DNA from 3 places in the Priestia sp. MDV22-iso46 genome. Region 2 is predicted to be linked to each of the others. Evidence: riboswitches for the same ligand, from Rfam matches in the RefSeq annotation. Region 2 holds a riboswitch; each other region holds the start of a gene.
What was found. Region 2 has a riboswitch for S-adenosylmethionine ahead of metK (methionine adenosyltransferase). Riboswitches for the same ligand answer to the same signal wherever they lie in the genome.
Positions count from the first base shown of each region.

Region 1: it holds a riboswitch for S-adenosylmethionine, as region 2 does, so the genes downstream of both, AC4NPH_RS09045 (hypothetical protein) here and metK (methionine adenosyltransferase) in region 2, are expected to answer to the same signal.
Region 3: it holds a riboswitch for S-adenosylmethionine, as region 2 does, so the genes downstream of both, AC4NPH_RS20900 (phosphoadenylyl-sulfate reductase) here and metK (methionine adenosyltransferase) in region 2, are expected to answer to the same signal.

Region 1 covers NZ_JBZVWT010000001.1:1,758,441-1,769,492, reverse strand. Annotated here, with positions in the region: gene AC4NPH_RS09090 (YndM family protein) at 1-53, shown strand, start outside; gene lepB (signal peptidase I) at 90-641, opposite strand; gene AC4NPH_RS09080 (LapA family protein) at 832-1,167, opposite strand; gene AC4NPH_RS09075 (YmaF family protein) at 1,560-1,898, opposite strand; gene AC4NPH_RS09070 (DUF1259 domain-containing protein) at 2,152-2,565, shown strand; gene AC4NPH_RS09065 (M48 family metallopeptidase) at 2,778-3,530, opposite strand; gene AC4NPH_RS09060 (hypothetical protein) at 3,832-4,026, shown strand; gene AC4NPH_RS09055 (GNAT family N-acetyltransferase) at 4,230-4,736, shown strand; gene AC4NPH_RS09050 (M20 peptidase aminoacylase family protein) at 4,784-5,938, shown strand; SAM riboswitch class I at 6,002-6,103, shown strand; gene AC4NPH_RS09045 (hypothetical protein) at 6,171-6,413, shown strand; gene AC4NPH_RS09040 (M20/M25/M40 family metallo-hydrolase) at 6,883-8,496, shown strand; gene AC4NPH_RS09035 (VOC family protein) at 8,515-9,312, opposite strand; gene AC4NPH_RS09030 (CotG/ExsB N-terminal domain-containing protein) at 9,460-9,795, opposite strand; gene AC4NPH_RS09025 (GNAT family N-acetyltransferase) at 9,909-10,355, shown strand; gene AC4NPH_RS09020 (hypothetical protein) at 10,283-10,606, opposite strand; gene AC4NPH_RS09015 (MFS transporter) at 10,630-11,052, opposite strand, start outside.
Region 2 covers NZ_JBZVWT010000006.1:35,057-46,108, reverse strand. Annotated here, with positions in the region: gene mnmL (tRNA modification radical SAM protein MnmL/YtqA) at 70-1,032, shown strand; gene mnmM (tRNA 5-(aminomethyl)-2-thiouridylate-methyltransferase MnmM) at 1,029-1,598, shown strand; gene AC4NPH_RS23700 (tetraprenyl-beta-curcumene synthase family protein) at 1,611-2,669, opposite strand; gene AC4NPH_RS23695 (alpha/beta fold hydrolase) at 2,701-3,477, opposite strand; gene AC4NPH_RS23690 (gamma carbonic anhydrase) at 3,585-4,112, shown strand; gene AC4NPH_RS23685 (phosphatase PAP2 family protein) at 4,304-4,828, shown strand; gene AC4NPH_RS23680 (glycosyltransferase family 4 protein) at 4,847-5,992, shown strand; gene metK (methionine adenosyltransferase) at 6,024-7,226, opposite strand; SAM riboswitch class I at 7,359-7,476, opposite strand; gene pckA (phosphoenolpyruvate carboxykinase (ATP)) at 7,851-9,440, shown strand; gene AC4NPH_RS23665 (DUF2584 domain-containing protein) at 9,475-9,717, opposite strand; gene AC4NPH_RS23660 (alpha/beta hydrolase family protein) at 9,772-10,554, opposite strand; gene AC4NPH_RS23655 (ABC transporter substrate-binding protein) at 10,727-11,052, shown strand, end outside.
Region 3 covers NZ_JBZVWT010000004.1:1,641-12,692, forward strand. Annotated here, with positions in the region: gene AC4NPH_RS20860 (AMP-binding protein) at 1-791, shown strand, start outside; gene AC4NPH_RS20865 (MgtC/SapB family protein) at 911-1,588, shown strand; gene AC4NPH_RS20870 (NAD(P)-binding protein) at 1,615-2,223, opposite strand; gene AC4NPH_RS20875 (sirohydrochlorin chelatase) at 2,204-2,971, opposite strand; gene cobA (uroporphyrinogen-III C-methyltransferase) at 2,985-3,764, opposite strand; gene cysC (adenylyl-sulfate kinase) at 3,856-4,455, opposite strand; gene sat (sulfate adenylyltransferase) at 4,468-5,619, opposite strand; gene cysP (sulfate permease) at 5,672-6,751, opposite strand; gene AC4NPH_RS20900 (phosphoadenylyl-sulfate reductase) at 6,771-7,484, opposite strand; SAM riboswitch class I at 7,739-7,841, opposite strand; gene cdaS (sporulation-specific diadenylate cyclase CdaS) at 8,154-8,780, shown strand; gene AC4NPH_RS20910 (VOC family protein) at 8,878-9,261, shown strand; gene AC4NPH_RS20915 (potassium channel family protein) at 9,329-10,117, shown strand; gene AC4NPH_RS20920 (YugN-like family protein) at 10,127-10,531, opposite strand; gene AC4NPH_RS20925 (glucose-6-phosphate isomerase) at 10,911-11,052, opposite strand, start outside.

The DNA of each region.
Region 1 (11,052 bases), on a different contig from region 2:
ACACAGAATTTGCTGAAGAACAGCATGTAGAAAACAAGGAAAATCCAAAATAAAAAGAAAGCTCACTTTCGAGCTTTCTTTTTTTTGTGTTAATGCATAAAAGTCATTTCCTTTAAAGGCCAGTATTTCATATTGACTTCTCCCATGATCGAAGAAATCGGAGTGAGGCCGAAATGCCTGCCATCTCGGCTAATGCGTCTGTTGTCACCTAGCACTAATACGTAGCCATCCGGTATCGTGCCGTCTGGAGACAGTTCGTAAGTTGAAAAGTTTTCAGTAAATCGCTCGTAAGCGGGTACTTTGGATAAATATTTATGAAGATGCGGCTCTTTTTTGACTTTGTTATTTATATACAGAACATCATCTTTGTATTCCACCGTTTCTCCTGGTAAGCCCACAATACGCTTTACTAGAAAATCACTGCTATAGGGAGCTTGTAAAACGACAATGTCAAAGCGCTCCAGCTTGCTGTGTTTGTTAATAATAATTCGATTGCCTTCGTGTAAAATAGGCTTCATCGAATCGCCTTTTACAGTGTAGGGCTGAAACCAATAGTGCTGAACAACAACAGAAAGCAAAACGGTGCCGAGGATGACGCTTGTGTATGTAAGAATTTCACGCTTTATTTTTTTATTGACCATAATGGATGAACACCTTCTTAACGGTAAGACTGTCAATTTAAGTTTTTCATAGAGATATAACAGTGTTGATTGTACCACTCAGAACTAAAGTTTTCCATATCTATCTGTTTATGCGTGTATGCCAAAAATATGCGTGAGGGAACAAAAAATGAAAAAAGCCGTTATTCTAGAGAATAACGGCTCTTCTTTATTATAACTGAGCGCGCTCAGTTCGAGTAGCTGGTTGATTTGGTTCTTCTTCCACAACAGGCTCAACAGGCTTATGCTGCTTGATGTCTTCTTCAAGTTCAGCAATTCGCTTGTTTTTCTGCTTCACTTGTCCTCTTAGTTGAACAATTTTTACAAAGCTCAATGAAGCAGCAACAACTCCTCCAAACACGGCCGTTGTTAAGATAATTAAAATAAGAGGCCATTTTTGTGAACCAAATACATAGTTAAATTGTACCGGATCGTTGTTAATTACAGCTAAAACAGCAATGATAAGAGCAAATATAAGTCCTAAAATAAAAAAGCTCTGTCCTTTCATAAGCTGCACTTCCTTTCTTTACATGGTCATTACAACTTTTATAGCGTAACCACTCATCTTAAGTGTTTGCTATCTTGCTTATAGGTATACGTATCCACATTTAAACAAAATCAAACATTTTCTTGATTATATATCTTTCTTTTAAAACACAATATATCGATTGGTGTAGAAACTTTGACATGTGCAAAGACCTGGTATGTCGAATTTTTGGAATAAAGAGCTCGCGTATCCTTTTTTGCTTAAGCAGAGGGAGAGACTTGCATTTAACTCATATATGTACAAAGAGACCTTTATCTATTAAAGGTCTCACTTTTAATAAAGGGGTATATAAACACAAGATATAAATCAGTACAGAAGCTGAGACTTTGTCTTAAGTGCATTAAATTATTTCATTATCTATCGCCCGGAGCAGGGTGGTCTACACCTTTGACATGATGTCGATGCTGGTTGTCTTCGCTGGTATAAAAGTCATAATAGTGAACGTGCATACCGTTGCCAATGGGAATAGCGGGACCAGAGTAGGCTTTGTAATGATGTGTATGTCCGTCTTCAAAAACAACATAGCCTTCTGTATAGTGAATGTGGCTTCCATCCTCGCTTTGAATTGGAGGAGACGTTACATCGAGGCACTGATGGACATGTCCTGACGCAACAGAAGTGTAGTCCACTGAGCCATGATTATGATGAGGAACAAACCCTGAAATAAAATCATCTTTGCCTATTTTTTTCATTTTACTTCCCCCTACAAATTCAATTTAAAAAAACTGTTTAAGTAAATTCTTTAAATGAGCATCTGAATTTCTCTTTTTAGTTAAATTCAAAAATACATGCTATTGATATGAACAAAGAAAAATAAATATGACTTTTGATAATCAGGATTTATAAAATGGGTAGTTTTCCTATGTGTTTGCCGTTTCTACTTGATAACTTTCACATATATTTATTAAGGAAGGACAAGTTATTATAAGAGAGGAAGTCAGCATAATGAGTTGGGAAAATAAAAAGAGTCTATGTCAGGATCAGGAGTTTGCGAGAATTCTAGGTGGACAAGGCAGTTTAGATGAAAATGGCGTTTGTTTGGTACAAAAGTTTCGGACGATTCGTTTTAAAATTTTAGGGCGTCCAACACGCTCTCCATTAGTTACTCCTCAATTTTTCACTTTTGAAGATTTAGATAGCAAAGGAAGAGCGCTAAATCTAGGTGAAACCGTGCTTTTGCAAGAAGAGGTAAATCCATTATTAACGGAGCTTAGAAAAAGAGATATTAAGGTTACGGCCGTTCACAACCATTGGCTATTTGAAGAGCCGAGAGCAATGTATATGCATTTTGAATCCGTAGAGCCACCGTTAGATTTTGCACGAAAAGTAAGAGAAGCGTTTAGAGTATTAAAAGGATAGAAAGCAGTTTTTTATAGAATCAGTTTAGTCTTACTTACTGCTTTTAAAATTAGATTAATAAAACTTTAAACATGTATATTATATATTTGTTTATAAACTGCTCTTGAATGAACCTATCAGGTTAACTAATTTTTGAGCAGTGAGATTATTCGAGTACTTCTATCCAAATAAAAAAAGCACGCGTTCGCCGCGTGCTTTTTTTATGTATAAACTTAAAATGCGTTTAGGGTGTTATCGCTTAACCACTGTTTGCGTTCAGCTGCATCTTCGAATAACTCATCTGCATTTGTAAATTGAGAAGCAATGACATATTCAATTGTTGCAAGAGGAGCTGTTAGCAAACGCCAGTTTAATACGATTGTATTATCTTGAGTCGTAGCGTATTCTTCACCTAACTCGTCCCACTTAACAGATTCAGGAGCATTGTCTGCTGCTTTTTTAACAGATTTCAAAGCTTCTTGGAATTTTTCACCTGCGCGGCCTTGGTACCATTCTGTTAATAGTTGTCCAATACCTTCATTTGTTTGCTGCTCGTTCCAGCTTTGAGGTACTGTAGCAATGAATTTTGCACGGAATGTCATTGCAGCCTTTGCTACATCTCCACGAACGATGTTTAAGCGGTATTGACGTCCTAGGTAAGGGAATTTGTCTCCCTCTTCAAAAGAACCAGTTTTAGCTGCAGAAGCTGCTGCTTTAGGAGCCTCTTTTTTAGCTGTTTCTTTTTTTACTGCTTCTTTCTTTGGAGCAGCTGGCTTTTCCTCAGCTGGCTGTGAACCGTTTAGTTGTTTTAAAATCCATGTTGCTTTGCGTGCGATGATTGAACGCACATTGTTTTCATTAAGACCTCTTGGGATAATAACTTTTACCCCTTCTTTGTCACAAATTTGCACCGTGATATCGGTTCTATTTGGAACGACTTCAATTTTGTAGTCAATTGTTTGATTGCCTGTTTGATACGTATACATAAAATTTTTCGTACTCCTTTCTACAAATCTTCATTTTATAAGCAAAGGTAGAGTTTGGTCAAATGAAAGAATAATCAGACAGTTATCAACTGCTGTTGCAGCGCCTTGCAGAATGATATGTATTCCAATATTTAGTGGAAAAGCGCCAATAATAATTGCTTCAATTCTTCTTTAGTTTTTACAAAAACATATAAAAATATGCCGATACTACTAATATAGATTAGACATTCTATTTCTTTAGATGGTATAGGGAATGAAAAATAAAAAAAGCGTTTCAAAGTTTACATGTGAAATGCTATATATGATGGTCATAACACTTACTGTAATTGAAGTGACAAATTATTATCTTATTATGAAACAAGAGCAAGCAGCCTCGATTATGCTAGTGATTACATTTCTGTTTGCTTTTCTTACAACTACCGTGTTCTATTTTATCATACGTCGCTCTATAATTGCGGTTGAAAATTTAACGAAAGTAATGAAAGGGGTTTCGTAAGGGGATTTATTGATATTTGTTCAGTATAAGAAACTGTAAGTATTGGTTTTTATGATAGCTTTCATAGAAAGAGATAATGAAAATTGACACGTTATAAAAGCCGTTGTATAGTGAGTACGCAAGGCGGCAGTCTGTCTTTTTTAATTCTTAGTAAACTTATAAGTTAAATAAAATATTTAAACACTGCATAAGGAGACGAAGAGATGAAGAATGAATTCCGTTTGGCAACAAATGACGACGCAGATAACTTATTGAACTTAACTCTACAAGCATATAAGCCTATTCGAGAGCGAGGCATTCCTTTCTTAGCAGCTACTGCTGATCTTGCCCTTGTTAAGAAAAATATTTCTCAAAACCTTTGCTATGTATATGAAGAAGATAAAAGAATCGCTGCAACTGTATCTATACGAATGCCTTGGGGAGAACATCCAGGTCCGTTTGCTGTTCCGCATCTTTGGTGGTTTGCAGTGGACCCGTCGTTTGCCAGGAAAGGCGTTGGTTCTAAGCTGCTGCATCTAGTAGAGGAAGAGGTAATAAAAAATACGTTTAAATCACCAGGTGTGTCTTTAGGAACAGCAAAAGAACATCCTTGGTTAGTTGAGATGTATGAACGAAAAGGATATGTTCAAGCTAAAGAAAAGCACCTTGCAGAAGGTTATACGACCGTATTTCTTTATAAAAAATTCAATGAGGTACACTATTTGTCGTAAAAGATAGAGAAGTGATCCAAATTAAGAAATGTGAAAGAGTGATAAATATGACCGATCAATTACTACTAAACGAGCTAATAGACATACGCCGTGAGCTGCACCGGTTTCCAGAACTTTCAATGAAAGAATATGAAACAACTAAACGTATTAAAAAGTGGTTAAAACACTATGATATTTCTATAGCGGATGAATTCCAATTAGACGTAGGAGCAGTAGCAGAAATTGTGGGAGGAAAGCCGGGACCTATTATCGCTATTCGAGCTGATATTGATGCGCTGCCAATTGAAGAAAAAACCAATCTGCCATTTGCTTCTGAAGTGAACGGTGTTATGCACGCATGCGGCCATGATTTTCATACGGCTTCTATAATCGGAGCAGCTATCCTTCTTAAAGAGCGTCAGCAGGAGCTTTGCGGTACGGTTCGATTTATCTTTCAGCCAGCCGAAGAAACGGCTTCTGGGGCAAAAATGCTAGTTGAAAAAGGTGTGCTCGAAGGAGTGGAAGCGATATTTGGGATGCATAACAAACCGGATCTTCCTGTAGGGACCATTGGTATCAAACCGGGACCTTTAATGGCAAGTGTTGATCGTTTTGAAATTGACGTCAAAGGAGTAGGAGGTCACGCAGGTATCCCTGAAAAAACAATAGACCCAATTGCTGCTGCTGGTCAAATTGTTACTAGTTTACAAACCATTGTCAGCCGTAATCTCAGCCCCTTTCAAAATGTTGTTGTCAGCATAACTCAAATCCATGGAGGGAGCTCGTGGAACGTCATTCCTGACAAAGTAACGCTTGAAGGAACTGTGCGTACCTTTCAAGAAGAAGCGAGAGAAAAAATACCGGCTCTTATGAAACGAACTGCTGAAGGGATTGGCGCAGCTTTCGGGGCTTCAGTAGACGTTAAATGGTATCCATATCTTCCTGTAGTAAACAATGATGATACGCTGGAAAAACTAGTTACTAAAGCGGCAGAGGATCTTAGTTATCAAGTCGTAGAAGCTGAACAATCGCCTGGAGGAGAAGATTTTGCCGTATATCAGCAGCATGTACCAGGATTTTTTGTATGGATGGGTACAGCTGGAGAATATGAATGGCACCATCCTTCTTTTTCATTAAATGAAGAGGCATTACTTGTAGCAGCTTCTTATTTTGCTAATCTAAGCTTTCATTTTTTGAATTCATTCCATTACCGAAAAAATTAAAATATTTTTATTTTTCTATTTACGGGGATGGAATTGTTTGATAAAATAAATTTTAAATTAAAAAAGTTATCACGAGTGGACGAGAGATCTGGCTCTTTGACTCCACAGCAACCTACGAATGTAAGGTGCTCCTACCAGCAAAGCATGTGCTTTGGGTGATAAAACGGGTGAAAAACTCATTTTGCATCAAAGCAAAATGAGTTTTTTTATTTTTCTAAAAGGAGAGGGTTTTATGAGTCATACAGCAGTTGCAGCACATACAGGAGAGAAAGCATTAAAGGAAGCAGTGAAATTATTAGGAAAGCATTATCAAGTAGCTTATCGGGAATTAGAAACATTTTATGAAATTGTGGTCGAAAACCATGTTCGTACATATGCTGTAGGCATAGATATTAAAGATGTACAAAAAGCAAATGAACTAGAAATTTATTCATCATGCTGTTCCAAGCTTGAGCGAGTAGGCTGTCTTTTATAGAAGAAGTCTGCTCGCGCCTCTATTTTTTAAGTGTTTTTAAATAGAAAGCATGGTTTTTGACAAGCAAAGAATCTGGTGGGTATAATCAATACTCACCAGGTTTTAAAATTAATCATAAATTGTCGAAATTTTTACACAAATTAAAGGTTACATTCGAAATGAATTGTGGTATGTTATAAAACAAGAATATTTTATGAAAGGAGCATTGAAATGGAAATGTCTCTTGAACACGGAAACGATGCAGGAAGCGAACAGCTTATTGATCGTATCCTAGACTTTTTAGAAGATGACGAAAAGTAAAAAAAGAGTGTGCGGTGCTATCCCTAGCCGCGCACTCTTTTTTTATCATGTGCGTAAAGGCAGCGCCATACTATGATACATAGGGATAGAATGAAAGAGTCTCTGTCAAAGGGATTGACGAATGGTTTTGTTTGATAGAAAATTTAGAAAAAGGAAAGAGATGAAGGGTATGTCGAACAAAACATCTTTGTATCAAACAAAAGAACAGTTAAAAAAACTTGTAAGCGAATTGGTTTCTATACCTAGCGTGACAGGAACGATGGCAGAAGTGGAAATGGCTGAATCGATAGCGTCTTATTTATTGAAGCTGCCTTACTTTCAAAAAAACGAGCAAGTCGAGCTTCATTCAACAGGAGACGGGCGATCGATTGTCACAGCTTTTGTTCAAGGGAAAAATACGAATAAAACAGTTGTACTAGTAAGTCATTACGATGTAGTGGATGTACAAGATTATGGACAGTGGAAAAAGGATGCTTTTCACGCTGATACATTAACGAGTACTTTTTATAACCATATGGAACAAGTTCCGGCGCACGTACAAAAGGATATGATAAAAGGAGACTGGCTTTTTGGCAGAGGAACGATGGACATGAAAGCAGGCATTGCCCTGCATATCAGTATGGTTGAACGAGCATGCAACGGAGAGTTTGACGGAAACATCCTGCTGCTGTCGGTGCCGGATGAAGAAGTAAATTCGCTTGGGATGAGAAAAGCAGTGCCTGTTCTTTTAGAACTTGCCCGCAAACATCAGCTGGATTTTTCTCTCATGCTAAATGCAGAACCAGTGTTCAGCCGCTATCCTGGAGATCAAACGAACTATGTGTACTCAGGATCGATTGGGAAGATCATGCCAAGCTTTTTGTGTTATGGAAAAGAAACTCATGTAGGGGAACCGCTAGCTGGTTTAAATGCTAATTTACTAGCTTCTTATTTAACAAAAGAAATAGAATTAAACGTTGATTTTTGCGAAAAAGTAAGAGAAGAAACGAGTCCACCTCCTACGGTGCTGATACAAAAAGATTTAAAAGAAGAGTATTCAGTTCAAGTTCCGCACTCTGCCGTTGTATTATTTAATTTATTTATGTTAAACCGCTCTCTTAAAGAAGTAACAGATCTGCTGTTGAAATCGGCTGACAAAGCGGCTTTGAATGTGAAAAAACACTATAATAAAGCCGCTAGGCAGTATGCTGCGGGAATGGAGGGTTCATCTCTTGACGTGAACGTATGGACGTATGAAGAACTTTATACTCATGCAGTCAAACAGCACGGTCAAAAATATGTGCAAGAAATGGAAGCAGCACTTTTGGCACAAGAGGATGATGATAGAAATAAAACCATTAAATTAGTAAACTCTTTAGCTGGTTTATGTAAAGAAGCAGCTCCGATGATGGTCTTATTTTTTACGCCGCCTCTTTATCCGGCCGTTTGTTCACATGATGATCCGTTTGTACAAGAGATTTTGTCAAACGTACAGGCAATTGCCAAAGAGCAATTCCAAGTGGAGCTAGTTGAACAAAGTTATTTTGGCGGAATTTCGGATTTAAGCTATGCCAGCCTGCAGCATCCGCTTCATACATTTAACACGTTGGTAGCAAATATGCCGCTATGGAATAAAGGGTATTATATCCCGCTAGAAGAGCTAGAGGAGCTGAAGGTGCCGGTGCTGAACATTGGACCGCTGGGAAGAGATGCGCATCAATGGACCGAAAGATTAGACGTTCAGTATTCCTTTGGAATTTTGCCTCATTTCATTTATCAAGCTATAAAGGAAGCACATAAATAAACATCCGTCCGCGGATGTTTATTTGTTGAATTTAAAAGAAGCTCCTTGTACGGTAATTTGTTGCGGTGTTAGAGCGTGATCTAATTCAACCAAAAATGGACGCTCTCCAACTTTTTTTAATGTATCATGGACAACACCTTGTGTTCCGCTGCAAAAAATAAGGTTTCCTCCATTGACATATAGTTTTTGACAACGTGCATCAAGTAAAGAGTCTTTGTAGCTTTGGGCAGACTGAATGTCAAGCAGTTTCGTCCACTTGCTGATGGATTCTTCGAGGTTATGTACAGCACAGTAAATATTTTTTAGCTGCAGCTGACCAGCTTGGTGAGAAGAAAGAGCCGCTAGCTTTGGCTTGCGTTTTTCTTCTGTTTCACCCCATTCAATAAAAAAAGGAAGAGGCAGGGAATCGTGGTCAGCTTCAATAAAACACATTTTCCATTGAAGTCTTTCTCCATCATTGGTTTGACGAGAACCCGCTACAGGACCTTTTACAGTGACATTCTTGCTTTCCAGCTCTTTTATTAGCAAATCCATATCATCTGTACGAAATGCAAATCGACCAAAATGACCAACCGGTGTATGTTCGTTAACAAGCTGCTGAATAAGGTCATTATCTGTAACAGTTTGAGCTAACGCGATATCTCTAAGTCCAAGCCATTCAATATAGCTGAGGTTAAAATAAGCCAACGTGTTAAAAGTGCCCCATTTTTCATGGATGCCGCCTTTAACGACATTTATTCCGTATTCGTTTAGTTCTTTCTGAGCTTTAATAGGATCAGGTGAAAAATGAACAAGATGATCAAAAGATAAGTGCATGGATAGGCCTCCTTTTAAGAGAGATTCTTTCCCATTATTATACGTTGTTTTCTTTTTTTAGAAGAGTAAAACGAATGATTATATAAAATAAAAATCTTAAAAAAAGCAAGCCGCGTATGTTTTAAACTCGACTTGCTTTAGATTTATTTAGCGACGACAGCTATGCCCTTTAAAGCAGCAGCCAAATGATTTATTAAACCATGGATATGAGCAGCAAGGTGAACCGCAGCGACAGCGGCGACGGCTAGAACGACGAGTAGAACGACGAGTAGAACGACGAGTAGAACGGCGAGTAGAACGGCGGGTAGAACGGCGAGTAGAACGACGAGTAGAACGGCGAGTAGTGCGGCGAGTAGTGCGGCGAGTAGAACGACGACGAGAGCGTCTGTGACGAGCAGTTGGCTCTTGGTACATAAATGTTTCAAGCTCAGTAGAAGCAATCGCTTCTGTTGCTTCTCTAATTCTTTCAGCATTGATATGCATATAAACACCTCCTGGCTAATTCGGTACATAATACAATATGTACAAGGAAGGCGTTTGGATATAGTGAAAACATGGAATTTGTCTAAATTTGTGAAAGAAATGGAGTGGTTTTCATGCTTCAAATCCTCGAACATCAAAGAGTGGATATCGCTCTTCAAATAGTAGCTGTGCAAGTAGAAGCTTATCAAGAAGAAGCAAGGCTCATTGGTTTTTCAGATATTCCTCAGCTTACAGAAAGCAAAGAAGATATTATGAAAAGCAAGGAAGTGTTTATCGGAGAAATGATTGAAGGTAAGCTAGCAGGAGTGCTGTCGTTTGAAAAAGAAAATGAGCGATTAACGATTTGCCGCCTCGTTGTGCGTCCTCGGGACTTTCGAAAGGGAATCGGAAGCCGTCTTTTAACACATGTACTTCAAAGATATTCTGAATGTGAATGTATCGTGTCTACAGCCGAAAAAAATACACCTGCGATTAAGCTATACGAAGCTCATCGGTTTTCAATTATAAAACGTACTGCAGCTGCTGATAATCTTGTGTTAGTAACGATGAAAAGAGATTGAGACATCGCTAAATTAATCCAAAGACCAACAAATGAGCTACATGCGCTAGTAGGAATCGGCTGCTGATTTCCGTGCAAGACTTCGCTTTCCTCGGGCGGCCGCTGAGCCTCCTCGTCGCTTCCGCTTATCCCGCAGGAGTCTCCGCCTTGCTCTCCAATCAACACAGCTAGTATACTCATAACAATAAAAAAATCCGAACGCGTTGGATTCTCCATCAAGAATCTCGATTCATCGTTCGGATCTTCTTTCAACTAAAATAATGTTTTCCCAGCCTCTACGATGAGAGTGTTTGCTCAGAATAATCTAGAGCTGTATGGCGCTGAATCAGCAGTAAAGCAGCTAAAGTGACAATTGCTCCGATAATAAAAGGCAGCGTCATATTGAGTTTAAAGGCAAATGCACCAAGCAGAGGGCCAAAAATACGCCCTAAGCTATCCATTGAGGCAGTTAGCCCCGAAGCAGAGCCATATCCTACTTTGGTTCTCATCGTAATTAATGAGAGGACACAAGGACGAATAAGGGCATTTCCTGCTGTAAATATGCACAAAAATAAGGTAGCATTAACGGCACTAGAAGATAACAAAATAGACGTAAATCCTATTGCTGAAACCAATAAGCCAATGGCCATCAGCTTTTTTTCATTTCCTTTTTTAAATCGCTGCAGCACACCGCCTTGAATCAGCGCTTGAGTTAAACC
Region 2 (11,052 bases):
TTTGGCACTTTTTCACGTTTTTGATACAATTTGTTGATGTATATTGCATGTAAAAAGGAGGTTGCTGATTTGAATCAGACAAACCCGTTTCCGTATAAATCTGAAAACAAACGTTATCATACCTGGAATTACCACTTACGTAACCACTTTGGCCATAAGGTATTTAAAGTAGCCTTAGATGGAGGATTTGATTGTCCAAACAGAGATGGCACAGTAGCTCACGGCGGCTGTACGTTTTGCAGTGCTGCCGGTTCGGGGGATTTTGCCGGAAACAGAGCGGATGACCTTGTGACACAATTTAATGAAATCCGTGAAAAAATGCATCATAAATGGAAAGACGGAAAATACGTTGCTTACTTTCAAGCATTTACTAATACTCATGCTCCTGTCGAGGAGCTTCGTGAAAAATATGAAGCCGTCTTAAAGCTTCCCGGAGTTGTTGGGCTTTCTATCGCCACGCGCCCTGACTGTCTCCCCGACGATGTGGTGGAATACTTGGCTGAATTAAATGAACGAACTTATCTATGGGTAGAACTTGGACTGCAAACTGTTCATGAACGAACTTCACTGCTTATCAACCGGGCACACGATCATCAATGCTATGTAGATGGCGTAGCAAAGCTCAGAAAACACGGTATTCGCGTTTGTTCTCACATCATTAATGGTTTGCCTTTAGAAACACCTGATATGATGATGGAAACGGTACGTGAAGTAGCAAAATTAGACGTTCAAGGAATTAAGATTCATCTGCTTCATTTACTAAAAGGAACTCCTATGGTCAAACAGTATGAAAAGGGCCTTGTTGAATTTCTTTCATTTGAAGAATATGTAAAGCTTGTATGCGATCAGCTCGAAGTAATCCCTCCTGAGATGATTGTTCATCGTATTACAGGCGATGGACCGATAGACCTCATGGTTGGACCGATGTGGAGCGTAAATAAGTGGAGCGTATTAAATGCCATTGATCAAGAGCTCGAACGTCGTCAAAGCTATCAAGGAAAATCTTATGAAAAAGAGTTGATGGAAAGATGAAAATAGAACGTATCCTGCCTTTTGCCCGCACATTGCTCACTAATGCTGTGGCTCAAGGAGATGTCGCGATTGATGCCACAGCAGGAAATGGACATGATACATTGTTCTTAGCTAACTTAGTCGGAGATACAGGTCATGTATATGGATTTGATATTCAACCTCAAGCCATTCAAGCAACTCAGCAGCGATTGACAGAACACCATGTAGAAAACAGAGTAACACTTATCCAAGAAAGCCATAGCAATATAAACATGCTTCCTCGTTCTATTAAAGGACGAGTCACGGGCGCTGTCTTTAATTTAGGTTATTTACCAGGTGGAGATAAAGACATTGTCACCACTTCTGAAACAACAATCTCTGCAATTGAGCAGTTACTTGATTTGTTAGCACCTGAAGGAGTGATTGTGCTCGTTATTTATCATGGACACGAACAAGGGAAACAAGAAAGAGACGATTTACTAACGTATGTCCAAAATCTTGATCAAAAAGACGTTCACGTTTTACAATATCGTTTCATGAATCAGCAAAACAACCCTCCCTTCATCATTGCTATTGAAAAAAGATAAGCCGCATATGGCTTATCTTTTTAACATTCGGTACAAGCGTCCGTTGATATAGAAAAAGTAGCTGAGGGCTCCCCCCGCTTTTATTAACCTACGTGCATTCACATGAACATGTTTTTGTGCCCGCACTTTTTGATCTGACAAATAAACGCCCAAGAGTCCTTTATAGATAAAGCAGTGAAAGTGATAATCCGGCAGTTTTTTAGCATATTCGTCCGCTTTTACGACAAAATGCAAAAAGCGATCCATCATTTGCTGATAATGAGGATAATAAAAACAAAAGTTCAAATCTCCTCCTGCTTTATCTTCTTCTTGGTCAATTAAATAATCGAGTAAAATATGTAAGCCTTGAATATAAGGAAAATATCCTGCTTTTATTTTCTGCGTCATTTCTTCGGTCATCTCTTCTTGAAAGCTATAAGCAACTAAACAAAAAATTCCTAACGTTGAACCAGAGCACGCTGAAAATTCATACCACTCCATTTCAGGAACACTGTGCCGGTGAGCATCGAACCAATTCTCTAATCGTGGAACTCTTTCCTTGATTTCAACATGCTTATGTATTTGCAAATCACAATAATAATTAGCTAGTTCTAATAAATGTGAAGAGACTATATGGTAATTACAAGCTTTTCGCAAGGACTGCTGACAAGTCTGGACAAGTCCGGCTAAGTATCCTCCGTCGTCTTTATCCGCTCGAAAACGATAGTAATCCCCAAGAGGTGCATGAGGAGTCAACGCATCTGGCATCGATTCATGTAAGGCGGCAAAATCTTTAGGGTCTAGCGAATTGCTGCGGTCACATAAGTTATCTAAGTAATCGCTGATTGTTTGGTAGGCAACAATAAATTTCACGCATTCAATCATGTTTTCTTTCGCTAAAATCGATAGGATACCGCCTCCTTCACAATGAAAAGTTTTTGTATCGATACTTGCCAATGCTTGAGTACGCAATTCTTTATTAGGAATCTCTTTTGCTCGTTCGCGCCAATGATTAAGCTCATGATGAACGACAGGAAACACTTCTCGATAGATTTTTCTCATTAATGAAATAGGATGAGACGGAATCTTCATTTATTTTCACCTCAATTTTTTACCGCACTTATTAAATGTGAAGATCGACAAAACTTTTCGCATATGTAAAAACGTATTCTCTTTCAGGCTCATTAAAGATTTCGTGATACAGCTGAGACCATTCTTTGTAGATTTTTTCACTTAGCTCTATTTCATCAAACCACTGCCTAACAATCAGCTTTTCAATAATTTTATCTTCTCCTGCCTGCATCACAAGAAGCGGGACATCAGGCAAACGATCGATATCTTTAAAAGCTAAGTTGACAGCTTGGATCAATTCCCGGTACCATCTTACAGAAACTTTTGTAACATACAGTGAGTCATTTTCATCTTCATCTCGAACTTCTTGGTTTCTTGTTGCTTTTTCAACAGTGAGACCTAAATCGAAAAGTTTGTTCGGCATGACTTTATTTAACCCTTTAGATAGCATATCTAAATAAGCCGGTACTTGCTCTTTTAATCCTAGACAAGGAGAGGAAAGAATCGCACCCCATATAGGGAGGTTTTTTGTCTGGAGCGTACGAATAACCGCCAGTCCTCCCATACTGTGACCTAACAGGAAAATAGGCAAATCATATTTTTGCGCTTCACGTACCCATTCTTCCACTTCATACACATATTCATCAAAGGATAGGATATGTCCTCTTCTTCTTGTTGTTAAGCCTTGGCCAGGAAGGTCTCCCATAATTACGTGCATTCCAACCGAACGCCACATCTCAATCAGCCAGCGATAGCGTCCGTGATGCTCCGCTGCTCCATGGACCATGACAATAACGCCTTTTGGATTTACTGCTTCCCATTTATGCATTTGAGTTACTCCTTCTTCCTTTTTTTGTTTACCTGCTTAAAAAACCTTTGTACACTTACATTAGAAGATTTACTACTTTTTTTCAACTAATAAAGGGAGATGATTTGATGATTTATCCGTATAAAGAAAAAATGCCTACCATTGCACCCAGCTGCTTCATCGCAGACTATGTCACGATTACTGGAGATGTCACCATTGGTGAAGAAAGCAGCATTTGGTTTAACACTGTTATTAGAGGAGATGTTTCACCTACGATTATTGGTAAACGAGTAAATATACAAGATCAATCAACACTCCATCAAAGCCCAAATGCTCCATTGCTTATTGAGGATGATGTGACAGTAGGACATCAAGTTATTTTACATAGCTCCATCATCCGCAAACGCGCGCTCATTGGCATGGGTTCTATTATTTTAGACGGTGCAGAAATTGGTGAAGGTGCTTTTGTCGGTGCTGGAAGCTTAGTGCCTCCCGGTAAAAAAATACCACCTAATACTCTCGCACTCGGCCGACCTGCTAAAGTGATCCGCACTCTGACAGAAGAGGATTTAAAAGATATGCAGCGCATTCGTACAGAATATGTAGAAAAAGGGCAGTATTATAAGTCTATTAAGAAATCTGATTCTTCATTATAAAGGAAACGTTCCCTCAGAAAGTCACACTGAGGGAATTTTTTTAGTATCTCCACAAACTCTCCAATCATGTTCTATTCTCTCCACAATTGTAAAGAAATTTCCATATTAATTTACATCGTTTTAGTACTGCCTCCACAATTAAAGATTAAACTGAATAATAAAGACGTATTTATTGAAAAGGGAGCGACTCTATGAAAGCCAAGTTAATTCAGTATGTATACGATGCCGAATGCCGATTATTCAAAAGCGTAAACCAACATTTTGATCGAAAGCACTTAAATAGATTTTTACGTTTACTAACTCACGCCGGAGGAGCCACTTTTACCATTGTGATAGCGTGCTTGCTGCTATTTCTGTATCCTTCATCCGTCGCTTACGCTTGTGCGTTTTCTCTAGCCGTTAGTCATATTCCAGTCGCCATTGCTAAAAAACTATATCCGAGAAAACGACCTTATATTCAATTAAAACATACAAAAGTGTTAGAAAATCCATTAAAAGATCATTCATTTCCATCTGGGCATACAACAGCTATTTTTTCGTTGGTTACCCCTCTTATGATTGTTTATCCAGCCTTCGCTGCTGTTCTTTTGCCTCTTGCAGTAATGGTAGGAATTTCAAGAATTTATCTTGGCCTGCACTATCCGACGGATGTCATGGTAGGTCTGATACTGGGCATCTTTTCGGGTGCTGTTTCACTGAACATATTTTTAACTTAATTGATAGGAGGAGTACTAATGAGAATTGCTTTATTTACGGATACATTTGCTCCAGAAGTTAACGGAGCTGCTAAAACACTTTATCAATTTACTCAGTACGTCAAATCAAAGCAAATTCCCATCCAGGTATTTGCTCCTGAATTTGCTCATGATCAGTCATTTTCAACGTATGTTCACCGTTCGCCCAGCATGCCGTTTTTCCTTTATCCAAACAGCCGCTTTTCATTGCCAAACGTTCTAAAAATTAAAAAGCAGCTGCAGGCATTCAATCCTTCTATTATTCATTTGGCCACTCCTTTTACAATGGGGCTTTGCGGCTCCTATTACGGGAAAAGATTAGGTGTTCCTCTTGTCGGCTCTTATCATACCAATTTTGATGATTATTTATCTCACTATGAACTTGAAAAAATGCGTGTACCACTGCAAAAATATATGAAATGGTTTTATAAACCTGTACAAAAAATATTCGCTCCCTCTGAAGTGACCAAACAGCAGCTAGAAGAACAAGGGTTTCACAACGTAGATATTTGGTCGCGAGGAGTAAATCATAAATTATTTCATCCCCACTATGACCGCTTTGATATTCGTATTAAATATAATATAAAAAAACCCTACATCTTAACGTATGTAGGAAGATTAGCTAAAGAAAAGAACGCTGATTTTTTAATAAAAATCGCACGATCTCTACCTGATCATATCCGCCATCAAATTCACTGGGTTATTGTGGGAGACGGCCCTTTAAAAGAACAAATGCAGCAGCAAGCATCTGAGCATATGACATTTACAGGCTTCCTTGAAGGTAAGCAACTTGCTCATATCTATTCATCATCTGATTTGTTTGTTTTTCCTTCAGAAACAGAAACCTTCGGAAATGTTGTACTGGAATCTCTTGCTTCTGGAACTCCTGTAGTGGCAGCAAATGCAGGAGGAGTTAAACAGATGGTTCAGCACGGGCGAAACGGCTACCTTTGCAAACCTCACTCCTTAGAAGAATTCAGTTCGGCTATTACAGATTTACTCGATGATTTGCATCAGCGTCTTCACTTTGGCCATGCAGCGAGACAATACGCTCTTACTCAATCATGGGACGCCATTTTTCAGCATTTGCTTTCAGAATATGAAAGTGTCGTAGAAAAATCTGCTGCAGGTATTCAATGGGCATAAAAAAATCTCCGTTTTCACGGAGATTTTTTTATTATTTAGCTAAAGCTTGAGTTTTTAATGCTTCCGCTTTGTCTGTGAACTCCCAAGGAAGCTCCACATCCGTACGACCAAAGTGGCCGTAAGCTGCTGTTTGCTTATAAATTGGGCGACGTAAATCAAGCATTTTAATGATGCCTGCTGGACGTAGGTCAAAGTTTTTGCGTACTACGTCTACTAGTACTTCTTCAGAAACTTTTCCTGTACCGAATGTATCAATTGAAATAGATACTGGTTGTGCAACACCAATTGCATATGCTAGTTGTACTTCACATTTATCAGCAAGATCAGCTGCTACAATGTTTTTCGCAACATAACGAGCTGCATAAGCTGCTGAACGGTCTACTTTTGTTGCGTCCTTACCAGAGAATGCACCGCCGCCGTGACGAGCATATCCGCCGTAAGTATCAACGATAATTTTACGACCAGTTAAACCAGCATCTCCTTGAGGACCGCCGATTACGAAACGTCCTGTTGGGTTAATGAAATACTTTGTATTTTCATCAATTAACTCGTTTGGAACAACTGGATTAATAACATATTCTTTTAAGTTACGTTGAATTTGCTCTAACGTTACTTCTGGGTGATGCTGGGTTGAAATAACAATTGTATCGATGCGAACAGGTTTGTTGTTTTCATCATATTCAACTGTTACTTGTGTTTTACCATCCGGGCGAAGGTAAGGAAGAATTTCTTCTTTACGTACTTCTGTTAGACGGCGAGCAAGTTTATGAGCTAATGAAATTGGAAGAGGCATTAATTCTTTTGTTTCGTTACATGCATAACCAAACATTAACCCTTGGTCTCCAGCTCCGATTGCTTCGATTTCTTCATCTGACATTTGACCTTCACGTGCTTCTAACGCTTGGTCTACACCAGCAGCGATATCAGCTGACTGCTCGTCGATAGATGTTAATACTGCACAAGTTTCAGCATCAAATCCGTATTTTGCACGAGTATAGCCAATTCCTTTAATTGTTTCACGAACTGTTTTAGGAATATCCACGTAAGTAGAAGTTGTAATTTCACCACTTACTAAAACTAAACCAGTTGTTACGCTTGTTTCACAAGCAACACGAGCATTTGGATCCTTTGCTAGGATAGCATCAAGAATTGAGTCAGAAATTTGGTCACAAATTTTATCGGGATGTCCCTCTGTAACAGATTCTGACGTGAACAGACGACGTTGTGTTGACATCAGTTTTCCTCCTTATAAATACGATACATTGTGATACGGTACTCATTCCCTTATTTTCACTACACGTTAAAAAATATAAAAAAACCTTTCCTTGTATCGAGGAAAGGTATCAAATTCTACATAAGCCTTTCACTCTTATCGATCAAGGTTGTGCCCTTGCATCAGGTTAGCACCTTATCGTCTACACAAAAAAATGACGATGGTTGCTGGGTTTCATAGGGCCTGTCCCTCCACCAGCTCGGGATAAGAGAGTATCCGTTCAAGGACATATAATACATGAAAAAGCGCTTCACTGTCAACAACATTCAAATGGAAATCATCTCTTTATGTTTGAATGTGTTTTAATGTAACATACTCAAATTCCGAAATAGTACATCTTATTAAGAATCATCACTAAGTTTAGTTAATAAGACAGATCAAAATGAGGCTTTCACTTAAAATAGCTTCACTTTTTTTGCTCCTATCACATATACATGTGTCTAAAATAGGTATAACGTACATTTTTTTATAATACACAAACATTTTTAGTTAAATAGTATAGAATAATTAAATAAATGTGTTATACTAATTATAAATTTCAAACATTAATGAATAAATAATAGCTAAAAAAGGAAGGTAGTGCACATGAGTACTGTTGATATGTCTATCGAATTAAATGGTTTGCTTCAATTAAAAACAACAAAACACCAATTATCTGTTCCACAACTTGTTGAAAAAATTCTAGCTCGACGCGAAGGAACGCTGACTTCTACAGGTGCTGTGTCAGTCGAAACCGGAAAATATACAGGTCGCTCTCCTTTAGATAAATTTATTGTAAGCGATGCTGTGTCTTCAAAAGCGGTTGAATGGGGACCTGTCAATCAGCCAATTTCTGCTCAGCGATTCGATGCGCTATACAAAAAAGTCTTAACCCACTTAAAGAAGCAGGATGAACTTTTTGTTTTTAATGGATATGCTGGAGCTGATAAAAAGTATCAGTTACCAATTCAAGTAGTTAATGAATTTGCATGGCATAACCTATTCGCTCAGCAGTTATTCATTCGCCCTTCAGCCGAACAAAAAACAAATGATGATGTGAAGCCGTTTACAATTGTAGCAGCTCCAACGTTCAAAGCTGATCCTGAAACAGACGGGACGAATTCTGAAACCTTCATTATTCTTTCGTTAGAGCGACGCATCGTGCTAATTGGAGGAACTGAATACGCTGGTGAAATGAAAAAATCTATTTTCTCAGTGATGAACTTCTTGCTTCCTCAAAACAATATTCTATCCATGCACTGTTCTGCTAACGTAGGAGAAGAAGGTGACGTTGCATTATTCTTTGGTTTATCTGGAACGGGTAAAACAACGCTTTCTGCTGATGCAAACCGTCGTTTAATCGGAGATGACGAGCACGGTTGGTCAAGCTCTGGTGTATTTAATATTGAAGGAGGATGCTACGCGAAGTGCATTCAGCTTTCCGAAGAAAAAGAACCGCAAATTTTCAATGCAATTCGCTTCGGCGCCGTACTGGAAAATGTAGTGTTAAATCAAAATACGAAAGTAGCAGATTACAATGATAATAGTTTAACAGAGAATACTCGTGCCGCTTATTCAATTGACTCTATTGATAATACGGTATTGCCAAGCGTTGCTGGGCACCCTACAGCTATTGTCTTTTTAACTGCTGATGCCTTCGGCGTCTTGCCTCCAATCAGCAAGCTTACAAAAGAACAAGCAATGTACCATTTTCTGAGCGGATACACTAGTAAGTTAGCTGGAACAGAGCGCGGCGTAACATCGCCACAGGCTACTTTCTCTACATGCTTTGGTGAGCCTTTCTTACCCCTTGCTCCAACAACTTATGCAGAAATGCTAGGAAAGAAAATCGATGAACATAATGTAAATGTATACCTTGTAAATACTGGATGGACCGGCGGTGAATACGGCGTGGGCGAACGAATGAAGTTAAGTTACACTCGAGCTATGGTTCAAGCAGCCCTTGAAGGAGAACTAGCTAATACCGAAACAGTAACAGATGCTATTTTTGGTTTATCGATTCCAACTCATGTTCCGGGAGTTCCTGATGAAGTGCTTCAGCCTTCTAAAGCATGGAACGATGCGACAGCTTATAACCAAAAGGCAACTGAGCTTGCTGCTAAATTCAAAGCTAATTTCAAGCGTTTTAATGATGTAGCATCTGACATTTCAACATTAGGCGGACCTAGAGTCTAATAAAAAACCGATCGTCTATAAGACGATCGGTTTTTTAGTTAGTCGAATGTAATTTTGTCAGTTCATATGTGACAATGGTTTTTTCCTGCTCCATTTCTACCTTACGCACAACAGCAGTTCCAATACATTCTCCATTTTTCGTTTTGTGAATGTTTAATGGAATATCTAACGGATACAAGCGATATCCTTTTTTCTCAATTTGAAAAATGTTATCCGTTACACGCTTTTCGTTGCCTTTTGTCACAATCATTGTATTTAATTCTAGCGGCATCCCCATTTTTTCTCACTCCTCACTGTTATTCTACTTGTTTTCTCTATCGTAGCATATCTTTTATTGCGCTTTCATCCACTTCGTTAACTTCTTCACCGTTTCTCGGTTTTCTTTTGGTGGAAAAGCATGTGGAAAGTTTTCGAAGTACCAGCTGGTAACTTTTTTATTGGACTTCTTTAGTTTAGATTCGAGCTGATAGGAATGATCAATCGACACGTTTTTATCTTCTAAACCATGAATAAGCAAGACCGGCGGCTCGACGAGATGAGCACGATGCAAAGGTGTCCTCCATTCGTATCTTTCAGGATATTTAGAAGGCGTTCCTCCAATCACCCGCTTCATCATTCTTCTTAAATCTTCTCTTTCTTCATATGTCAGCACCATATCCGTGACGCCTCCCCATAACACAAGAGAACGGCTGTCGTTTTTTTCAATGGCTGTGAGTAAAGCCATCACTCCCCCTCTTGAAAACCCAAAAATATGAATGCGGTCATGGTAGACGTTAGGGAGCTGTTTCAGTAAATCGTAAGCAGCAAAAGCATCGTAACGATCATCTCCCGCAAAATCTTCGTTTCCTTCGCCTCCTTGATTTCCCCTATAGAACGGAGCCATCACAATAAAACCTTGAGAAGCAAATTGAATGAGTCGAGCAGGACGAACCGTTCCTACGTTCTTAATACCTCCCCTTAAGTATAAAAAGCCGTCATACATTCCTTTTTCTTTTGGCTCTGCGAGCATTCCTTTAATCTTAAGCCCTTGACATGCATATGTAATCACCCACAGCGCCACGCGAGGGTTTGATGATGGGAAACGCTGTTTATGAAGAATTGTTCCATCTTTCATTTTTTTCCTCCATTCTTTATATAACTAGCCTGCTTTCTCCCGCTAAGGTGTACTTTCAATTGTTGACTAATACTTCTTTGATTTTACACATAGTTATATAGGCACTCACCTTCTTCCACTTCTTTACATACATTATCATAAAATATTTTATTATTTTAAGGAGGTTTGCTTTATGAAACCAATCAAATGGCTTTTTTCTTTGCTTGCTATTATGATTTTACTCATTCCACTAATTAGCTGCAGCAAAACAACATCTGTACAAACGGTTCGTGTTGGCGAAGTAACTCGCTCTATCTTTTATGCTCCCCAGTACGTCGCTATTTCAAAAGGCTTTTTTGAAGAAGAAGGACTAAAGGTAGATTTAAAAACAACGTGGGGCGGAGATAAGACAATGACGTCACTTTTATCTGACGGCATCGACGTCGCTCTAGTCGGCTCGGAAACTTCAATCTACGTATATGCACAGGGGTCTAGTGATCCCATCATCAACTTTGCACA
Region 3 (11,052 bases), on a different contig from region 2:
CAGCTCTTCACGGTGTACCAACTATGTTTATTGCGGAATTAAATACGCTTGACTTTCATCAATATGATTTATCTACTCTTCGCACAGGAATCATGGCTGGTTCTAATTGTCCAGCAGAAGTAATGAAACGAGTCATACATGACATGGGCATCAATGAAATTACGATCGCCTATGGTCAAACCGAAACATCTCCTGTAATCACCCAAACAACCCCAACTGATTCTATCGAGCGGCGAGTACAAACGGTTGGCAAAGTTCATAATCATGTACAGATTCAAATTATTAATCCAGTTACAGGTAAACCAGCTTCTTTCGGAGAACAAGGAGAACTTTGTGCAAAGGGATATTTAACAATGAAAGGATATTACAAAATGCCGGAAGAAACAGAAAAAACAATTGTAGAAGGTTGGCTACATACAGGAGATTTAGCTACCATCGATAAAGATGGCTATGTAAAAATTACAGGACGTCTAAAAGATATGATTATTAGAGGCGGAGAAAATATTTACCCAAGAGAAATTGAAGAGTTTTTATATAGAATACCCGAGGTAGAAGATGTGCAAATTGTCGGTATTCCTGATCCAAAGTATGGAGAACGAGTTGCTGCATGCATTAAACTCAAGCAACATTCTTTTCTTACCGCTCAGGAAATCAAAGACTTTTGCAAAGGTAAGCTTGCTCATTTCAAAATTCCGGAACATATTTATTTTATAGACGACTTTCCCATGACGGCATCCGGCAAGATTCAAAAATATAAATTAAAAGAAAAGATCGTAGCGCTTTATAAATAATCAGATTTTTTTGAATTTAACCTGTCATTATGAAGAAAAGTTTACTATACTGATACATATCTGTTTTTCTTCTTTCATACAGATATAAACAACAATGTTTATTGAAATAGGTGAAAATAATGGAAAATGAAATGTTGCTCAAATTAGGTATTTCCGCTGTACTTGGTCTTATTATTGGAATTGAAAGGGAACTAAAACGAAAGCCTGTTGGTTTAAAAACATCTCTCGTAATTTCCATTATTAGCTGTTTACTCACGATTGTTTCGATTGAGTCTTCTCAAATCTTTAATAAAGGTGATCACATCACAATGGACCCGCTTCGTCTGGCCGCTCAAATTGTTTCTGGAATTGGTTTTTTAGGGGCCGGTGTCATTTTACGAAAAGAAAATGACAGCATCTCAGGGCTTACAACAGCGGCTATTATCTGGGGAGCAGCAGGTATAGGCATTGCTGTAGGTGCAGGGTTTTATCCTGAAGCTATTACCGGAGTTGTACTGCTCATCATCAGCGTTGAACTTCTTCCCTTCCTCATTACTATTTTGGGGCCTAGGCAACTGCGCGAGAAAGAGCTTATTCTTCAACTCAAGCTGGCGGATAAGCACAATATCTTTGATACAACTAATAGCATTAGAGAAAAGAATATTACAATTAAAAATATTCGAATCAAAGATTTAGACACCAATGAATTGTATATACGAATGAAAGTGTCAGTTAATAACCAGCGCCCTACTACAGAAGTGTATTACGAAATTCAAAAAATCAGCGGTATTCGAAGCATTGAAGTTGAAAATGTATAAATAAAAAACGGCCAATTGGCCGTTTTTTATTTATATTTTTCAATCTGCTGTAAAAATTCCCGCTGTTTTACTAGAGACAGCCGGTATTGATCATTGATAATTTCTGTTAATAACTCATGTTTACGGCTCTTTGACACATTCAATCTGTGGATAAGAACTCTGCATTCATACAAAAACTGTGTATACTGTGTGTAACTCTCATCATAATTTGAGGATAAGTCTTCTTTGATTCGTTTTGTCAACAAAGGACTAGCGCCATCTGTGGATATTGCTAGCGATAATCTCCCTCTAGAAAACTGTGCAGGAATCTGAATATTTCCATCGGAAAAACTGCTGGCCATATTAACCAACTGATCATTTTTAATATGCTGCTTAACAAACTTATTCACAGCTTGATCATTTGTAGCCACAACAATTAAAAAGACATTAAGTAAGTCTTCTTCTCCTACTTTTTTTCTTTTTACACGCAGCTGATCTTTAGCTTCCCACTCATTTATTTCGGCTGAAACAGTTGGAGCAACCACTGTAATGGCTGCTCCTTCTTGTAAAAAACCTTTAATTCTACGAGTTGCGATTGTCCCCCCCCCAACTACTAAGACCGAACGACCCTTTAAATCAAGCATAACGGTATACATCGTATTGATTTCCTTTGCTCGATAATAACGTTTTTACTTGGTGACTTAAAATGTGTGCAAGTCCATCATGATAACCTAGGTAGTTGGCTAAGATAAACTGCTGGGCATCTGTTGATAGCTGCTCCAATTCTTCCTTAATTTCGTTCATTAAAATACCGGTAAACAAAAGGTACGGAAGAACGAATACTTGCTTATACGAAGTTCGTTTAGCAAGGTGCAGGCCTTCTTTTAAAGTAGGAGAAGCTGCAGCTAAATAGCATGTGCTCACTTCTTTAAAAGCACCTTTCCCTTTTAGCAGTTGAGCTATTTCGTTAAAATCTTTTTTTACAGCAGGATCACTGCTTCCTCTGCCGACCAACAATACCATCGAATCTTCATGCTTATCCACATTGGTTTCCTTGATTCTCTCTACCAAGATATCAACAATTCGTTCGTCTACGCCGAACGGTTCTCCGTACAGCACTTCTACCTGGGGATAACGTTCATATACTTTGTGTATTTCTTCGGGTATATCATGCTTTGCATGCGCAGCTGTTAATAACAGAAGAGGCACAATTGCAATACGAGTAGCACCTTGTTCAATACATGCTTCAAATCCTTGTTCAATAGTGGGGGAAGCTAGTTCTAGGAAACAAACTTCTTGAATCGGTACATCTAGATTTTTTTTACATCTTTCAATAAAAGCAACTGCCTGATCAGCGCCTTCTTTTACGCGGCTGCCATGGCAAACATATAAAACTGCATCCATATAATCAACCTCTTTAGTAAGCTTCTTGTGCAAACGAATAGTAATGCTGTCCAGTCTTCTCAAACCAATTTAATCGGTCATGAAAATTCACAACTTCACCAACGATAATCATACTTGGATTTTCAATTTGTTCTTCTTTAACAATATCAACAATTGTACCAAGAGTTCCAGTTACAGTGCGCTGGTCCGCACATGTTCCCCAGTGAATCAATGCAATTGGCGTAGCTGAAGTTTTTCCGTGTTTCATTAACTGTTGGCAAATGTACGGTAAGTTCCGCACCCCCATATAAATTGCAAGAGTATCTACACCTTTGGCTAGGCTATCCCATTTGATTGCATCATGCTCGCTATCTTTACGATGACCTGCTACAAAAGCAAAGCTTGCGCTGTATTCCCGGTGAGTGACAGGGATTCCTGCATAAGCAGCGGCTGCGATGCCTGATGTAATTCCTGGAACAATTTCAAATGAAATGCCCTGCTGCACGAGAGCTTCTGCTTCTTCCCCTCCGCGTCCGAAAACAAATGGATCTCCGCCTTTTAAGCGCGTTACAATTTTTCCTTTTTTAGCGAATTTCACTAAAAAGTTGTTAATTGTTTCTTGCTTGAGGGTATGATAGTTCGGAAGCTTTCCGCAGTAAATGATATCTGCATCACTTTTAGCATACTCCAGCAGGTCCTTATTCACTAAACGATCATATAAGATAACATCTGCTTGCTGAATTGCTTTCAACCCTTTTAATGTAATTAAATCTGGATCTCCCGGTCCTGCACCGACTAGATATACTTTCCCCATGAATGCCTTTCACCCTTCCATCATTTCCACGTCTCCGCAGCGCTCCCACATTTTAATTTGAATTAGAACAGCGGACAAAGTCCGCTGTCATTTAGATAAATTTTCGGTTAGCTAAATATTCAATAACAGTTTGTACACATTCTTCTACAGACTGTGTGCTTGTATTAATTGTTAATTCAGGGTTAGCCGGTGACTCATACGGAGAATCAATTCCTGTAAAATCACGAATTTCTCCGCTTCTTGCTTTTTTGTAAAGGCCTTTTGGATCTCTTTTTTCACATTCTTCTAACGGACACTCCACGTATACTTCCAAAAATTCATTCCCCTCTAAGATCTCACGCACTTGAGCGCGGTCCTCTTGGAATGGAGAGATAAATGCTGTGAGTACCACTTGACCGCTGTCTACAAATAGTTTAGAAACCTCACCGATACGGCGAATATTTTCTGTACGATCTTCAGCAGAAAACCCTAGATTCTTATTTAAGCCGAAACGAACATTGTCACCATCTAATACATAGTTGCGAATATTTTTATCAAAAAGCGCTTTTGCCACTGCGTTTGCTACGGTAGATTTACCTGAACCCGAAAGACCTGTAAACCATAATACAAAACTGTGATGATTATTTTGCTCGCGTCTTTCCTCTTTTGTAATTCCAGCATCATGCCACGTAATGTTTGTTGATTTGTTCACTTCAACCGCTCCTTATTTTGAAGATACTTTTTGTTTTGCTAATCCTTTAATTAACACTTCAATTACTTCTTTACGGCTGAATGTGCTTGGTGGCACTTCTCCGTTACGAAGCATTTCACGTACCTTTGTTCCAGATAGAATCATATGATCTTCTTTGCTGTGAGGGCATGTTTTCGTTGATGCCATCGCTTCACACTTCTTGCAATAGAAGCTGTGTTCAAAGAATAAAGGTGTAATTCCTAATTCATCTGCTGTAAAGTTACTGAAGATTTTTTGTGCGTCATATGTTCCATAGTAGTCACCAACACCAGCGTGGTCACGGCCTACAATGAAATGTGTGCATCCAAAGTTTTTTCGAACCATTGCATGGAAAATAGCTTCTCTAGGTCCAGCATAGCGCATCGCAGCAGGGAAAACTGCTAAAGCTACACGATCGCTAGGATAATAGTTCTCTAAAAGTACTTCATAACTTTCCATACGGATATCTGCTGGGATATCATCTGACTTTGTTTCTCCTACAAGTGGATTTAAAAACAGGCCGTCTACAATTTCTAATGCCGTTTTTTGAATATATTCGTGCGCACGGTGAACAGGGTTACGAGTTTGGAATCCAACAACTGTTTTCCAACCGCGTTCTTCAAATGCTGCTCTTGTTTCAGTAGGATCTAGGTAATACTTTTCAAAACGCGTTTTAGGTGTACGTTCTACAAGTACGATTGGACCTGCTACATATACATTTGGGCGCTCCATCATTTTTTTCACGCCAGGATGAGCAAGTTCTGCCGTGCGGTACACGTTCTCCGCTTCTTTTTCTTTATTTGGCGTATATACTTCAGAAACTTCTAAAACACCATACGTTACGCCGTTTTGAACAAGTTTTACTTTGTCGCCAATGTTTAATTCTTTAGCTTGCTCTTCTGTTACAGGAAGAGTGATAGGAATACTCCATACTGTTCCATCTGCTAAACGCATATTTTCAACAACTGATTGATAATCTTTTTCTCCTAAAAATCCTGTAATTGGGCTGTAAGCACCAATTCCAATTAGTTCTAAATCACTTAGGGCCATGTTATCTACTTCGATTTCTTTTGTTAGTGACGTGTAGTCATATGTTGGTTGATATAAATTAATTAATTCTCCACCGTGTGCTTGAATTGTTGTCATTTTGTAAAATCCTCCTTAAATAATTAACACAATATAATAAAAAGCACTTGAATCACGCAGTCATTTTTTCTTTTTCCGACTGCAAGCTTGCTCTTTTTCTTCTAGTCGCTCTAGCTAAGCTTAGAACACCTGCTGTGGCAATACATCCGCTAGCTAGCACCACAAATGAATATAAGTCGCTTTCAAGTACTAATTTCACAAGAACATATGAGATTACGAGTGAAAATACAGGGGATACCACCCAAACCTTTAACATTTGAATGACCACTTCGCGCTGTTCTTTCGTGAATCCCGTTTTCGCTGCTCCTATTCCAATAATAGAAGACGTAGTGACCTGTGTAAGCGGTACTGGCAAACCAAACAGTGAAGCGACTGTGACAAGAGAAGCACCAGTACCCGAGATAATGCACCCTTCTCCTACAGAATAGCGAGTAATTTTTTTCCCGTTTGTTTCAATAACTCGGCCTCCTAGTAAAAGTGCTCCGAGCGCCACTGCCAATCCTCCTGCTATGACACCCGTTGTGGCATCCATTAATCCAGCTCCTACTAGAGGACCGACAGCATTTGCCACGTTATTCATTCCAGCTGAGAAGGCTTCAAAGAATCCCGTCGCTATAACTAAAATCGTTAAAACTCTTTTCCACTTTCCCTCTGCTTCTTTTTTATGCGCTCTGCGTTTTATCACTTTTCCAATCAAAAAAGCAATGACAAATGAAACTAGTGGAACAATAATCCAAAAAGACATGACAACTAAAAGTTTTTCCACATACAGAGATTGATAAGCTACGCCTACTCCAACAACTGAACCAACCGTTACTTCACTTGTTGATAGAGGAATACCAATTAAATTCGCGAAAAAGAGTGACAGCGTTGCAGCAGCCAGAATGATAATAACTAATTCTACTGATAGCAATTTTTCAGGTATGATACCTGAACTGATGGTTTTTACCACCTCGCCGCCTCCGATAATGGCTCCGAGCACAATACCTACAGCACAGATGAACAGGGCTACTCTTCGCTTTTTAATCGCACCGGAGCCGTATGAAACGCCCATAGCTGCTGCTGCACCGCTTGCCCCAATATTCATTGCAAAAAAAAGCGCAATGATAAAGGCAACATATAAAAGCATCATTTATTCAGCTCTTTCGTATTTAAGATTCGTGTAATCCGCATTCAACTTTTTGTGTACCTGCCCATCTTCCTGAACGTAAATCGTCTACATTGTAGGCAGGTGCGGTACAGGGTTCACAGCCGATACTTGGGTAGCCTTGATCATGAAGTTTGTTATATGGCAAATCATGCTTATACACATAGCGCCAAATTTCCTTCCAAGACCAATGAATTAACGGACAAACTTTCACCTTCTTGAATTTCTCATCCTTATTAAAGTAATTCGTGCTGGCACGAGACTCAGACTGCTCGCGTCTCAAACCAGAAATCCACGCATCATAAGGAGCAAGAGATTCTCTTAATGGAATGATTTTTCGAATTTGACAGCATAAGTTAGGCTGACTCTTCCAAAGCTCATCTCCATGTTTTTCAGCTTGTTCTGCAAGAGTTAAATCCGGTTTTTTCATATGAATACGTAAATCAGGGAAGCGTTCTTTAATTGCATCAATCACTTCATATGTTTCTTTAAAATGAACGCCTGTATCTAAAAAGACAATTTCAGCATCTTTTTTCACTTTTGAAATTAAATCAATTAACACGATCCCTTCGATCCCAAAGCTTGATGCATAGATAATTGAATCTCCGTAGGTATCATACGCCCACTGCAATGCTGAAAGGGCTCCTTTTGTTTCATCTTCACTGTCGAACTCTGGAAACGTATCACTCCAGTTTTCGTACGTATATAAGTCTGCCATTTTCTTCACTCCAATTCTTAGTTATCCGCGTTATCCAATAAAAAAAGACGGTTTTACCCACTAGAATTGGATAAAACCGCCTCTAGTGTGTCTAGTCAGCGAAACTATTTAATTCTTACTTTGCTTCGACATGCCCAAAGATTTGTTTTAAGTCGGGGGTTACAGTCATTGGTGTCCCTCCTCAAATTATCGCTTGCGCTATATCAAAATAAAAAGTCTTCCATATTGAAAGACTGGGTAGGCAATAAATTTTCACCTTATCTTTCAAAATGATACACACTTTGCTGGAATTAGCACCTTGCTAAGCAGGTTGCCGGGGTTCAACGGGCCAGATCCCTCCACCACTCTTGATAAGCATTTTTTAAAAATTTTAGCATATTTAGAATATTTGTCAACATTAAAAATCATATATCCGATAAGAAAACTATACTTTAAATTCACAGAAATATCTATACTTTTATTTAAAACAACATATGTAAATTTAAACCAAATGTGAACATATCAGTTTATAAAACGCTTTCTTTTTCTCCAACTTTTTATATTCTCTTGCTAAATAAAACACAAAACCTCTCTATAAAATTAATAAGGGATTTATAAGCTTTACGGATAATTCACCCACATTAGCACACATTACAGATAACACTGACTGACAGATAGGAGCTATATAAGATGGAGAGACAACCTTTTCAATTAGACGATACAATTAAAAATAATGTGCGAACATATTTACAGCAGATTTCAACTGAAGCCTCTAATTTAATTAAACATTTAGACACGAGTGATCATTGTATACTATGTGATTTTGAGGAGATGCGAAAGTTATTTCAAGATGTTCAAGCTACGGCTGCCTCTTATTACTTGCGTCATTACTTATCGCCTTATACATTTGAATATGCTGCTCTGTCCTTAGCTATTCATAACCTTTCTGAGAAACGTCACGGCGCTTTAATTGTCATTGAACGGGAACAAAATGTAGACCCTCTTATTCAAAAAGGAATGCCTATTCAAGCTCCTGTCAGCGCTACGCTAGTTGAGACGCTGTTCTATCCAGGGACACCCTTACATGACGGAGCCGTCCTAATTAGAAATAATCAGCTTATCTCAGCTGCTAATGTTTTACCTCTCTCGTCTATTATTTCAACGACCAAAAAATTGGGAACACGTCACCGTGCAGCCATTGGAATGTCGGAAAAATCGGATGCATTAATTTTAGTTGTCTCTGAAGAAACAGGCAAAATTTCGTTTGCACTTGATGGAAGCCTCTACCCTATTCACTCCAGCAAAAATATGATTTAAGAGCCCTTTCCTGATAAGCAGCCCTATATTGACTTCTATATCCTTTCTCTTTAATATATTTCATAGTTTTTACATACTATAGATACGGGTGATGCATATGACAATTTTAAAATTTGAACATGTAGGCGTTCAAGTAAAGGATATAGAAGAATCTATTGAGTTCTATACGCAAAAAGTGGGATTAGAGCTCATCGAAAAACTACCACATACCGATCCGTCTTTGAAGCTAGCTTTTCTAGGTTTAGAAGGCAATGTAATTGTAGAGTTAATTCAAGGGTATAACTCAAGCTTACCTAACGAAGGTAAAGTTCATCATTTTGCGCTGGCAGTAGACGGAATTGAAGAGGAGTTTGAGCGTTTAAAATCAGCAGGCGTTTCATTTGTGGAAGAAAACATTGTAACTTTGCCAAATGGAGCAAGATACTTATTTTTCTACGGTCCAGACAAAGAATGGATTGAATATTACGAAGTAAAAAGATAAAGATATCTTATACCTTCAGTGAAAAATGGTCATACTGTGGCTATGACTAATCACTGGAGGTTTTTTTATGATGGAATGGCTATTATTTCGACTTTTTCGTCGTTCTATTTTAGTGCGGCTTCTTTTTATTATCGGCTGCCTTGTTCTGCTTTTCGGCATGCTTATACATTTCCTAGAGCCGCAAACGTTTGGGAATGTGTTTGAAGGAATTTGGTGGGTTATTATTACAATCTCTACTATAGGGTACGGTGATTTTGCTCCGACCACTACGATTGGAAGGTTAGCTGCAATTATTTTAGTCCTGATCGGAACGGGATTTATTACCACTTATTTTGTTACGCTTTCTAAAATTGCTGTTTCCGCTGAGAGCGCTTATTTGGAAGGAAATTTAAAATTTTATGGAAAAGATCACTTCATCGTTGTTGGGTGGAATGAGCGCGCCAAACTCGTGTTAGAGTCTTATCGCGACGCATTTCATAAAGAAGACATTGTTCTTATCGACGACTCTCTGACTAAAAATCCCATGATTTGTGATCGCGTTCATTTTATTAAAGGAAGTCCCTCTCATTATGAAGTATTAGAACTTGCCAACGCTCGGTACGCAAAAAAAGTGCTGATTACTGCCGATCAGCATAAGACAGAAGAATATGCAGACATGAATACTATTGTTACGTTAGTCGCGCTGCAAGGATTGAACCCTTCTATTTACAGCATCGTTGAACTGTTAACAAAAAAGCATATTCAAAATGCACAAAATTTGGGGGTGAATGAAATGATTAAAACAAACGAGTTGATTAGTCAAGTCATGTACGAACATATTTTTGTGAAAAAATCAGAGAGTTTAAAAAAAGAATAGTTCCTTCAATTACTGAAGCAGCGCATCTTCTGCCTCTCTAATTAGCTCTTCTCCTAAGCTGATATACTTTTCTGGAAATGAAGCGTCTGCGTCTTGGGGTTCTGCAAACTGATTAAATGAAGCACTCACATTTCCATTGTGAACATCGTCATCTAGACCAATTTGATATTTATGTGAAAGTAAAAATGGCGTGCCAATCTGTACGGTTGTTCCTTTAGAATCCAGTTCTCCATTCGTAGCTGTAAACGGGATACGTAAAAACTGATAGCCGACTTCATCATTCATCTTATAGTCGAATGAACCATGGTCATAATCCCAATTCCCTCCAATGTTATACCCAAGCGGCTTAAGCGTTTTTTCTAATTCGTAAAGCTTGAATAATGCGCCCTCTAATCTTGAAGATAATTCAATCATGTTATCCCTCCTCTGTTTTAACATGTCCTCTTTCCAGCGTTTTATCCTTTATCTCAAAAGCAAAAAAGAGGTTGAGACATAACTAAATGAATCCAACCTAAAGACGAACAAACTGGATAAAGTAGCTCGTATAAATCGCTTGTGACACCGTGATGTCCGTGCAAGGCTTCGCTTTCCGCGGGCAGGCGCTGAGCCTCCTCGTCGCTTGCGCTTTTCCCCGCAGGAGTCTATGCCTTGCCCTCCAATCAACTGCTAGAAGGACCTAAACAGATGAAACTATATTCACCATAACAAAAAAAACGAACCACTAATCAAACATGTTGATCAATGGTTCGTTTTCCACTTGGGCTAAAATACTTTTGTAACGCCCTCTTTTTACTTACTTCAAACGCTTTTCTAATTCTGCTTTTTTCTCTTCAAAACCAGGTTTTCCAAGAAGAGCAAACATATTTACTTTGTATGCTTCTACTCCCGGCTGATCGAATGGGTTTACGCCTAATAAATAGCCGCTGATTGCACAT